3 regions of the Duffyella gerundensis genome follow, and region 3 is predicted to be linked to each of the others. Evidence: predicted binding sites of a transcription regulator. Region 3 holds the regulator's gene; each other region holds the start of a gene.
What was found. Region 3 encodes PhoB, which activates phosphate uptake and scavenging genes when phosphate is short. Its sites were predicted from a motif close to CTGTCATAAAACTGNCNNAT; they were not measured.
Positions count from the first base shown of each region.

Region 1: a site for PhoB is predicted at 1,653-1,672, ahead of EM595_RS00515 (MIP/aquaporin family protein). Genes of this name have one in related genera too.
Region 2: a site for PhoB is predicted at 1,495-1,514, ahead of uvrB (excinuclease ABC subunit UvrB). Genes of this name have one in related genera too.

Region 1 is NZ_LN907827.1:108,450-111,730, reverse strand. Features, by position in the region: gene hslU (ATP-dependent protease ATPase subunit HslU) at 1-401, shown strand, start outside; gene rraA (ribonuclease E activity regulator RraA) at 593-1,078, shown strand; gene zapB (cell division protein ZapB) at 1,130-1,369, opposite strand; gene EM595_RS00515 (MIP/aquaporin family protein) at 1,814-2,674, shown strand; gene glpK (glycerol kinase GlpK) at 2,729-3,281, shown strand, end outside.
Region 2 is NZ_LN907827.1:1,261,390-1,264,670, reverse strand. Features, by position in the region: gene uvrB (excinuclease ABC subunit UvrB) at 1-1,286, opposite strand, end outside; gene EM595_RS05805 (ATP-binding cassette domain-containing protein) at 2,175-2,888, shown strand; gene bioD (dethiobiotin synthase) at 2,895-3,281, opposite strand, start outside.
Region 3 is NZ_LN907827.1:1,034,342-1,037,622, reverse strand. Features, by position in the region: gene phoR (phosphate regulon sensor histidine kinase PhoR) at 1-1,310, opposite strand, end outside; gene phoB (phosphate response regulator transcription factor PhoB) at 1,326-2,015, opposite strand; gene sbcD (exonuclease subunit SbcD) at 2,207-3,281, shown strand, end outside.

The DNA of each region.
Region 1 (3,281 bases), 930 kb from region 3:
AGGTAGCCAGCCCGTCCGATCTGATCCCGGAGTTGCAGGGTCGTCTGCCCATTCGCGTTGAACTGCAGGCGCTGACAGTCAATGACTTCGAGCGCATCCTGACCGAGCCAAACGCGTCGGTTACCGTGCAGTATAAAGCGCTGATGGCGACCGAAGGCGTTAACATCGACTTCACTGACGACGGCATTCGTCGCATCGCTGAAGCCGCATGGCAGGTTAATGAAACCACCGAGAACATCGGTGCGCGTCGCCTGCATACCGTTCTTGAGCGTTTGATGGAAGAGATTTCTTACAACGCCAGCGATCGCAGCGGCGATTCCGTGACCATCGATGCGGAATATGTCGGCAAGCATCTTGATCAGCTGGTGGCTGATGAAGATCTCAGCCGCTTTATTCTGTAACACGCTGTTCATGATGAAAGGAGGCTTCGGCCTCCTTTTTTATTGGTACGGCAGGCGTGCCCTGCTTTCCATCGCCGCGAAAGTTGTCCGCTTTATTGACCTGCCGCAACGATTTAACAATTGATGATTTTGCCAACATCTCCGCGAAAGCGATATACTTAGCGCTCCTGTGGCAAACAGACGAAAATCCTATGAAATATGATACTTCCGAACTCTGCGATATCTATCATGAAGATGTGAATGTGGTGGAACCGCTTTTTTCCAACTTTGGTGGCCGCACCTCTTTCGGTGGACAGATCACTACAGTGAAATGTTTCGAGGACAACGGCCTGTTGTATGAGCTGCTGGAAGAGAACGGCCGCGGCCGGGTTCTGCTGGTAGACGGCGGCGGCTCGGTGCGACGCGCGCTGGTCGATGCGGCGCTGGCTCAGCTGGCAACGCAAAACGAATGGGAAGGCCTGGTTGTTTATGGCTCCGTTCGTCAGGTCGATGATCTGGAAGAACTGGATATTGGTATTCAGGCGATTGCTGCGATTCCTGCCGGTGCGGCGGGTGAAGGGATTGGCGAGAGCGACGTGCGGGTTAACTTCGGCGGCGTGACCTTTTTCTCTGGCGATCACCTTTATGCAGACAACACCGGCATTATTCTTTCTGAGGATGCGCTCGATATCGAGTAAGTGCCGATCGCAAAACGGGTGCCGTGGCACCCGTTCATGCATTCAGAGGACTTAAACCTCTTCCATCTTTCCCAACAGCGCTCGCAGGCGTTCTTGCCATACATGCTGCTCTTCACGCAGATGCTGATTCTCACGCACCAGATTCTCACTGTTGCCCGCTGACTGATGAACTTCATGCTTCAGCGTGTTGTTCTGCTCTTTCAGCTCTTCAATTTCCATCTGCAGCAGGGTGATGGTATCAATCGCCTGCTGTACTTTCGCTTCCAGTTTCTCAAACACTTCAAATGACATCTTATGAATTCTCCTAAATCGCAAGGCGCTGATGATGGTAGCCGCAGATGTCAGGATTTCACAAAAACTCTGCGGATAACAACGATGCAACGATTGTAAGTAGCGCGAGAGTGCAAGTCCAGCAGCTATCCATTACAGGGCGTAGTCTGTAACAATTTTCAGCATATGCCGAATTTTATCTCGTTTGGCAGGCGCTTTTTCACCTTCTCTGGCCGTTGCGTTTCGTTTGCGAAAGTCAAAGATCAGCAAGATATGATGCATAAAGAACACAACCAGACGCGAAAACGAACATTTTTATGACAGAGGACACAATTTTCAATTTCGCTATTTCTCGTTTATGCTCGTTAACGATAAATTTACAACAGCCCTACATTAGATTTGGGTGACTCAAGGAATGAGAACAATTATTGATAAAATTTAACCTCCCCCTTCAGGAATTTCATTATGAGCCAGACAGGTACACCTACGCTTAAAGGTCAGTGCATAGCCGAATTTATCGGCACCGGAATGATTATTTTCTTTGGCGCAGGCTGTGTGGCGGCGCTAAAGGTAGCCGGCGCCAGTTTCGGGCAGTGGGAAATCTGCATCATCTGGGGCCTGGCCGTTTCCATGGCCGCCTATATGACTGCCGGTGTTTCAGGCGCGCACCTTAACCCAGCGGTCACCGTTGCGTTATGTCTCTTCGCCAATTTTGAAGCTCGCAAAGTTGTCCCTTATATCATCGCGCAGGTGGCCGGTGCATTCTGCGCCGCTGCTCTGGTTTATGGACTCTACTACAACCTGTTCCTTGATTACGAACAGAGCCACCACATGATTCGTGGTACAGTTGAAAGCCTTGATTTAGCAGGTATTTTCTCTACTTATCCTAACCCTAAAATCAGCGTTGGCCAGGCCTTCTTAATTGAAGCTGTTATCACGGCAATGTTGATGGGCGTGATCATGGCGCTGACAGATGATGGCAACGGTATTCCCCGTGGCCCGCTGGCACCGCTGTTGATCGGTCTGCTGGTTGCCATTATTGGCGGCGCGATGGGTCCACTGACCGGCTTCGCCCTTAACCCGGCGCGTGATTTCGGACCAAAAGTGTTTGCCTGGCTGGCTGGCTGGGGCAACGTGGCCTTTACCGGTGGCCGTGACATTCCTTACTTCCTGGTGCCGATCTTCGGACCGTTAGTAGGCGCATGTTTAGGCGCGTGGGGCTATCGCTCGTTGATTGCGCGTCATCTGCCGGTTAACGTCAGCGTGATTGAAGAGCCCCACAAAGCGGACAAGCCGGTTGCGCGTACCGAACAGCGTAAAGCGTAATGTTTAACCTTTATTTCATCAGGAACTGAACATGACTACTAAAGAAAAAAATATATCGTCGCACTCGACCAGGGCACGACCAGTTCACGTGCCGTCGTGCTCGACCATGACGCCAACATTGTTGCCGTATCACAGCGCGAATTTACCCAAATCTATCCGAAAGCTGGCTGGGTTGAACATGACCCAATGGACATCTGGGCATCGCAGAGCTCTACGCTGGTAGAAGTGCTGGCGCATGCTGATATCAGCTCCGATGAAATCGCGGCAATCGGTATCACCAACCAGCGTGAAACCACCATCATCTGGGACAAAGAGACCGGCAAGCCGATCTACAACGCCATTGTTTGGCAGGATCCGCGCACCGCCGATTATTGCCACAAGCTGAAAAAAGAGGGTCTGGAAGAGTATATCCAGCACACCACCGGCCTGGTAATTAACCCGTACTTCTCCGGCACCAAAGTGAAGTGGATTCTGGATCACGTAGAAGGATCGCGCGATCGCGCAAAACGCGGCGAGCTGCTGTTCGGTACCGTTGATTCCTGGTTGGTCTGGAAAATGACCCAGGGACGGGTGCACATCACCGATTACACCAACGCCTCACGTACCA
Region 2 (3,281 bases), 230 kb from region 3:
GCGACCGGGCGGACTTCAAGGATCGGATCCAGCAGGCCAGTTGGGCGCACCAGCTGATCGATCACCTCGTCGCCGGACTTCTCCAGCTCATACTTACCGGGCGTGGCCGAAACGTAGATGGTCTGCGGCGCCATCGCCTCAAACTCTTCAAACTTCATTGGACGGTTATCCAGCGCCGACGGCAAGCGGAAGCCATATTCCACCAGCGTCTCTTTACGCGCCCGGTCGCCTTTGTACATGCCGCCAATTTGCGGGATGGTCACGTGCGACTCATCGACAATCAGCAGGCCGTCAGCCGGCAAATAGTCAAACAGCGTTGGCGGCGGCTGGCCCGGTCCGCGGCCAGAGAGATAACGCGAATAGTTTTCGATGCCCGAACAGTAGCCAAGTTCATTCATCATTTCGAGGTCGAACTGGGTACGCTGGGAAATACGCTGCTCTTCCAGCAGCTTGTTGTTGGCCAGCAGCGTTTGCCGCCGATCGGCCAGCTCAACTTTAATATCTTCCATCGCCTGCAAAATGCGCTCACGCGGCGTCACGTAGTGCGTTTTAGGATAAATAGTGTAACGCGGCACCACCGACTCAATCTGGCCGGTCAGCGGATCAAACAGCGACAGCCGCTCCACCTCTTCATCAAACAGCTCAACGCGCAGCGCAATGTCATCGGACTCCGCCGGGAAGATGTCGATAACTTCACCGCGCACGCGGAAGGTGCCGCGCTGGAAAGCCTGATCGTTACGCGCATATTGCAGCTCGGTGAGCCGCCGCAGAATGCTGCGCTGATCGATGATCATGCCGCGCGTCAGGTGCAGCATCATTTTCAGATAGAGATCGGGATCGCCCAGACCGTAAATCGCCGATACCGAGGCCACCACAATAACGTCGCGGCGTTCCAGCAACGCTTTGGTCGCTGAGAGACGCATCTGCTCAATGTGTTCGTTAACCGAGGCATCTTTCTCGATAAAGGTGTCGGAGCTGGGGACATAGGCTTCCGGCTGATAATAGTCGTAGTAGGAGACAAAATATTCCACGGCGTTATCGGGGAAGAACTCTTTCATCTCACCATAGAGTTGGGCCGCCAGCGTTTTATTGGGTGCCAGCACCATGGCCGGGCGGTTGAGATCCGCGATCACGTTTGCCACGGTAAAGGTTTTACCTGAACCGGTTACGCCAAGCAGCGTTTGGTGGGCGAGACCAGATTCCAGCCCCTCTTCCAGACGACGAATCGCTTCTGGCTGATCGCCGGAGGGCTTAAAAGCGGAATTAAGTTTAAATACTTTGCTCATTGCTGGGTTACCTGGAGATGAAATGCGCGAGCCGGAGAGTAATTTTACTCGCCATTTGAAATTTTTCCAGTTAAAAATACTGGATGTAATACCAGTGTTTATCCATACTGCATTGTGCAGTGTGGCTGCGCCTGATTCCGGCGTGATGAATAACCGCACAACCTGCGTTGTTGCGCAATCTTATCCCCAAACGGGATGGACTTTTAACATTTGTCAATAGTGTGACAGCAGATCCTCGGCTGCGAATATTAACCGGCTCAGACGGGCTTGATTTTAACTAACTTATTGAAAGAAAATGCATTGTTCTCAAAGGCCAGATTCCCGCCACTTCAGGCTGAACCCGCGTCCCCTCTCGCTTGTAGAATGTTTTCAGACACTAATGCACATGGTTATCCACAGGAATGGTGGATAACTGATTTTAGCGCCCATGCCATATGGGGTGTATAAATCTTCCCCCGCCCTGGCCGGAGAAGCAAAATTATTTTTTTTCGTCTTTCTTTGTACTTTCTCGCCTGGGTGACCCGCCCAAATGCTATACGTCATGCGGCCTGAAACTGATTCGCGGCGTGGCGTCAATCCCCGCACCGAACTTTTTTTAGTCCATATTGTTGCCGCACTGCACCACCAGCGTCAGTACCCGAGCACCGCAAAAGTGCAGGAAATTATTTACGCCGGTAATTGATAAATTTATCTGACCATTTCAGCCTTGCGCAGGCGGGCTGGCGTCGGTTTCTCGCTCTTATCAGCATTGGCCTGGTTTTTGCACTATTGGTTCAGCCTGGCACGAGCGACAGCAACCGCGTCAATCGGCCCGACAGCAGAGGTTGCAGCCTGACGGCACAACGCAGCGGCGACTGATTCAACATGGAACAGAAAGAGAGGTGTCTGATGCTACGTTTACGTTCGGTAAATCAATTCTACGGTCCAAATCATATCCTCTGGGATGTTGATCTCGAACTGCCGCCCGGCACCTGCACCGGCATTTTAGGGCGTCCCGGCATGGGAAAAACCACGCTGGTTAACTGCATTATGGGTAACCTGCCGGTGAACAGCGGCAGCATGACCTGGCAGGAGAAAGATTCGCCGCCGGAAGATATGCTGCTGCTGCCGATGGAGAAACGGGCACGCATGGGGATTGGCTACGTGCCGCAGGGACGACAGATCTTCTCCCAGATGAGCGTGGAAGATAACCTGCTGATTGCGCTGCTGGCCGGTCAGGACGATCGCCACCGTGCTATTCCGGCCATGGTTTACGATCTCTTCCCTACGCTCTATTCAGTGCGCCAGAAGCGTGGCGGTGATTTGCCGATTGAACAGCAACAGCAGCTGGCCCTGGCGCGTGCGCTGGTGCTTGAACCCAAGCTGCTGATTCTGGATGAGCCCACCGAAGGCATGTCGCCCTGGCTGGAAGAGGAGATGGGCAACCTGCTGTACCGGCTGAACCACGACTTTGGCCTGACGATTCTGCTGCTGGAACAGCGGCTCTCATTTATTCGCCGCGTGGCAGATTACTTCCTGCTGCTGCACCGCGGACGTAACGTGGCACAGGGAAAAATGGCTCAGCTCGACGACCTCACCATTAATAAATGGCTGGCCGTCTGATGCTGCTTACGCCTGCGGCAGGCTCAGCCACTGCCCCGCTTCCGCAAACTCTGCACTGTCTGTCAGCCAGGGAATTTCACCCAGACAGGGTGCAGTGAGCCGCGTATGCAGCGTCTGCAAATAGGCCTGATGCCGCTTGCCCGGTGGCGTAACGCCGTTGGCAATCCAGCCTGCAAACGGTAGCCCGGCGGCGCGGATAGCATCGGCGGTCAACAGCGCGTGATTAATACAGCCGAGCTTGATGCCGACCACCAGAATCACCGGTAGCTGCTCCTGCTTCACCCAGTCTGCAAAGGTCAAATCCTCTGCCAGCGGCGTATACCAGCCGCCTGCGCCTTCCACCAGCACCCATTCAGCCTGCTCAGCAATATGCGCCAGCCCGGCTGAGAGCCG
Region 3 (3,281 bases):
TGCACGGCATTTTCAGCCAGATCCGCCTGCACAATCAAGCCTGGTGGCAAGGTAAAGCTGAAGGTAGTGGCTTTACCCGGCTGGCTGGTGATCTCCAGTCGGGCGTTATGGTGGCTGAGCGCATGCTTCACGATCGCCAGCCCGAGGCCGCTGCCACCGGTTGCCCGCGATCGCGCTTTGTCGACACGATAAAAACGTTCGGTCAGCCGCGGCAGGTGCTCTGCGCTGATACCGGGTCCGTCATCGCTGACGCTGAAGCGCACGCCATCGCGCACCCGCTGCCAGCTGACGCGAATATGCGTGCCTTCTGGCGTATGGTTAACGGCGTTGTACACCAGGTTTGAAATGGCGCTGCGCAGCTGCTCATCGTTGCCGAACACCTTCAGCTCGCTGTCAAAATCAAAGCTGATGGTATGGCGGCCGCTGCTCAGTGTTTCCGCCTCGCGTTGCAGCAGGCGCAGCATAATCGGCACATCGACTTTTTCAGAGAGATCGACCACCGGCGCGGCTTCAATACGCGACAGCGTCAGCAGCTGTTTAACCAGGCTGTCCATGCGCCGCGTCTGTTCCTGCATGGTGTGCAGCGCTTTATCCCGCGAGCGTCCTGCCATGCCGGCATCGTTCATCATTTCCAGATACCCCTGCAGCACGGTAAGCGGCGTACGCAGTTCGTGACTGACGTTGGCAAAGAAATTTCGCCGCGCGCCCTCCAGCTGATGTTTCTGCGTGACGTCGCGCGCCACCAGCAGCCACTGGCCTTCGCTGTAAGGCATGACGCGAAATTCGAGGTGGCGCTGGTTGTTCATCACCAGCGTCAGCGGTTTCGCAAAATCGCGCTGGCGAATATAGCGGGAGAATTCCGGATAGCGCAGCAGGTTGAGGATATTCTGGCCATTATCTTCCGGCCAGCGCAGCCGCAGATGTTGCTGCGCCAGGCCGTTGCACCAGAAAATATTGCCCTCTTCGGTGGTCAACACCAGCGCATCGGGCAGCGACTCGGCTCCGCTGCGAAAGCGTTTGATCAGATTGCCCAACTCGCGGCGGCGGCGGCGGTTACGTAACTGCATCTGATAAAGCCCGTAAAACAGCGGTTCCCAGCTGCCGCGTCCGGTAGGCGGCGTCATGGTGCGGTCAACCCACAGCCAGTTCGAGAGCTTCATCAACTGCCAGAAATGCCAGAACAGCACGGCCAGCACCGCACACAATAAAAACCAGGCCAGACCGCCCAGCAATAAACCCAGAATAGCGGCTGGCAGAATCGCCAGCAGTAATTCCAGCAATAATCTCTTCCAGGAGAGGCGTTCCAGCACGAGTGTGACTCCGGATCAGTAGCGGGCGGAGAAACGATACCCTGTTCCACGCACGGTTTGTACCATGCGATCGTGTCCGGAGAGTTCCAGCGCCTTACGCAAACGCCGAATATGCACGTCCACGGTGCGATCTTCCACGTAGACGTTGGTGCCCCAGACGTTATTCAGCAGCTGTTCGCGGCTGTAAACCCGTTCCGGATGCGTCATGAAAAAGTGCAAGAGTTTGTATTCAGTAGGGCCCATTTCCAGCGGCGTGGTTTCTGACATCACCCGATGCGATGAAGGATCAAGGCTCAATCCCTGCATTTCAATCACCTCTTCCACCGCCATCGGTGAAATACGGCGCATTACCGCTTTGATGCGCGCCATCAGCTCTTTTGGCGAAAAAGGCTTGGTAATGTAATCGTCGGCGCCGACTTCCAGGCCACGTACCCGATCTTCCTCTTCACCGCGCGCGGTCAACATCATCACCGGAATATCCCGGGTCATCGCTTCACGCTTCAGGTGTTTAATGAACTGAATGCCGCTGCCGCCTGGCAGCATCCAGTCAAGCAGGATCAGGTCCGGCCAGGGTTCAATCAGCATATTGATCGCGCTGTCGTAATCTTCTGCTTCTATTGGTTGGTAGTCGTTCTGCTCCAGCACAAAACACAACATTTCACGAATGGGGGCTTCATCTTCGACAACCAAAATACGCTTAGCCATTATTGCTCCTGCGAATGTGACCCGGGTCACTGGGATTTGCGGCGTCATTATGCGTCAGTTTTATGACAGATTTATGAAAAAAGCACGGGGGTGCCGCACGGTTTTTAACACTTCTGTTACCGCTTTCCTTCGCCCCTTTTTATTTTCAGTCGGTATAATCGGCGGTGTCTTTTCATTGCCCGGGAATCAGCATGCGCATCATTCACACCTCCGACTGGCATTTGGGTCAGTTTTTCTACACCAAAAGCCGCGCACCGGAGCATCAGGCTTTTTTTAGCTGGCTGCTGGCGTGTGTCGAGCAGCATCAGGTGGATGCCATTGTGGTGGCGGGCGACATTTTTGATACCGGCTCGCCGCCGAGCTACGCCCGCGAACTCTACAATCGCTTTGTGGTGCAGCTGCAGGCCACCGGCTGTGAGTTGGTGGTGCTGGGTGGCAATCACGATTCCGTTGCCACCCTGAATGAGTCGCGCGAACTGCTCGCCTGCCTGAATACCCGGGTGATCGCCGCTGCCAGCGACGATCCTGCCGATCAGGTGCTGCTGCTGAAAGATCGCCAGGGTCAGCCGGGCGCGCTGCTCTGCGCCATTCCCTTTTTGCGGCCGCGTGACATTCTGCGCAGCCGCGCTGGGCAGTCCGGTCGTGAAAAACAGCAGAGCCTGCTGGAAGCGATCAGCGAGCACTATCAGCGCTGCTATCAGCAGGCGCTGACCGAACGCGAGCGCCGCGGCGATCGCCTGCCGATCGTCGCCACCGGCCATCTGACCACCGTCGGCGTGACTAAAAGTGACGCGGTCCGCGACATCTATATCGGCACGCTGGACGCCTTTCCGGCGCAGGCGTTTCCGCCCGCTGATTACATTGCACTCGGCCACATTCATCGGGCGCAGCGCATCGGCGGCAGCGAGATTATTCGTTACAGCGGCTCGCCCATTCCTTTGAGCTTTGACGAGTGCGGCAGCGAAAAAAGCGTTTTTCTGCTGGAATTCAGCGGCGATCGGCTTAATGAGATCGAGACGCTGGTGGTGCCGGTGTTTCAGCCAATGCAGATTCTGAAAGGATCGCTGGCGGAGATTGAGCAACAGCTGACCCCGTTCCGTCACGGTGACTATCCGCAACCGGTGTGGCTGGATATTGAAATCGCCACGCTGGAATACCTCAATGATGTGCAGCGTCACATTGAACAGCTCACCGCCGATCTGCCGGTTGAAGTGCTGCTGATTCGCCGCAGCCGTGAACAACGCGAGCGTCATTTCGCCAGCCATC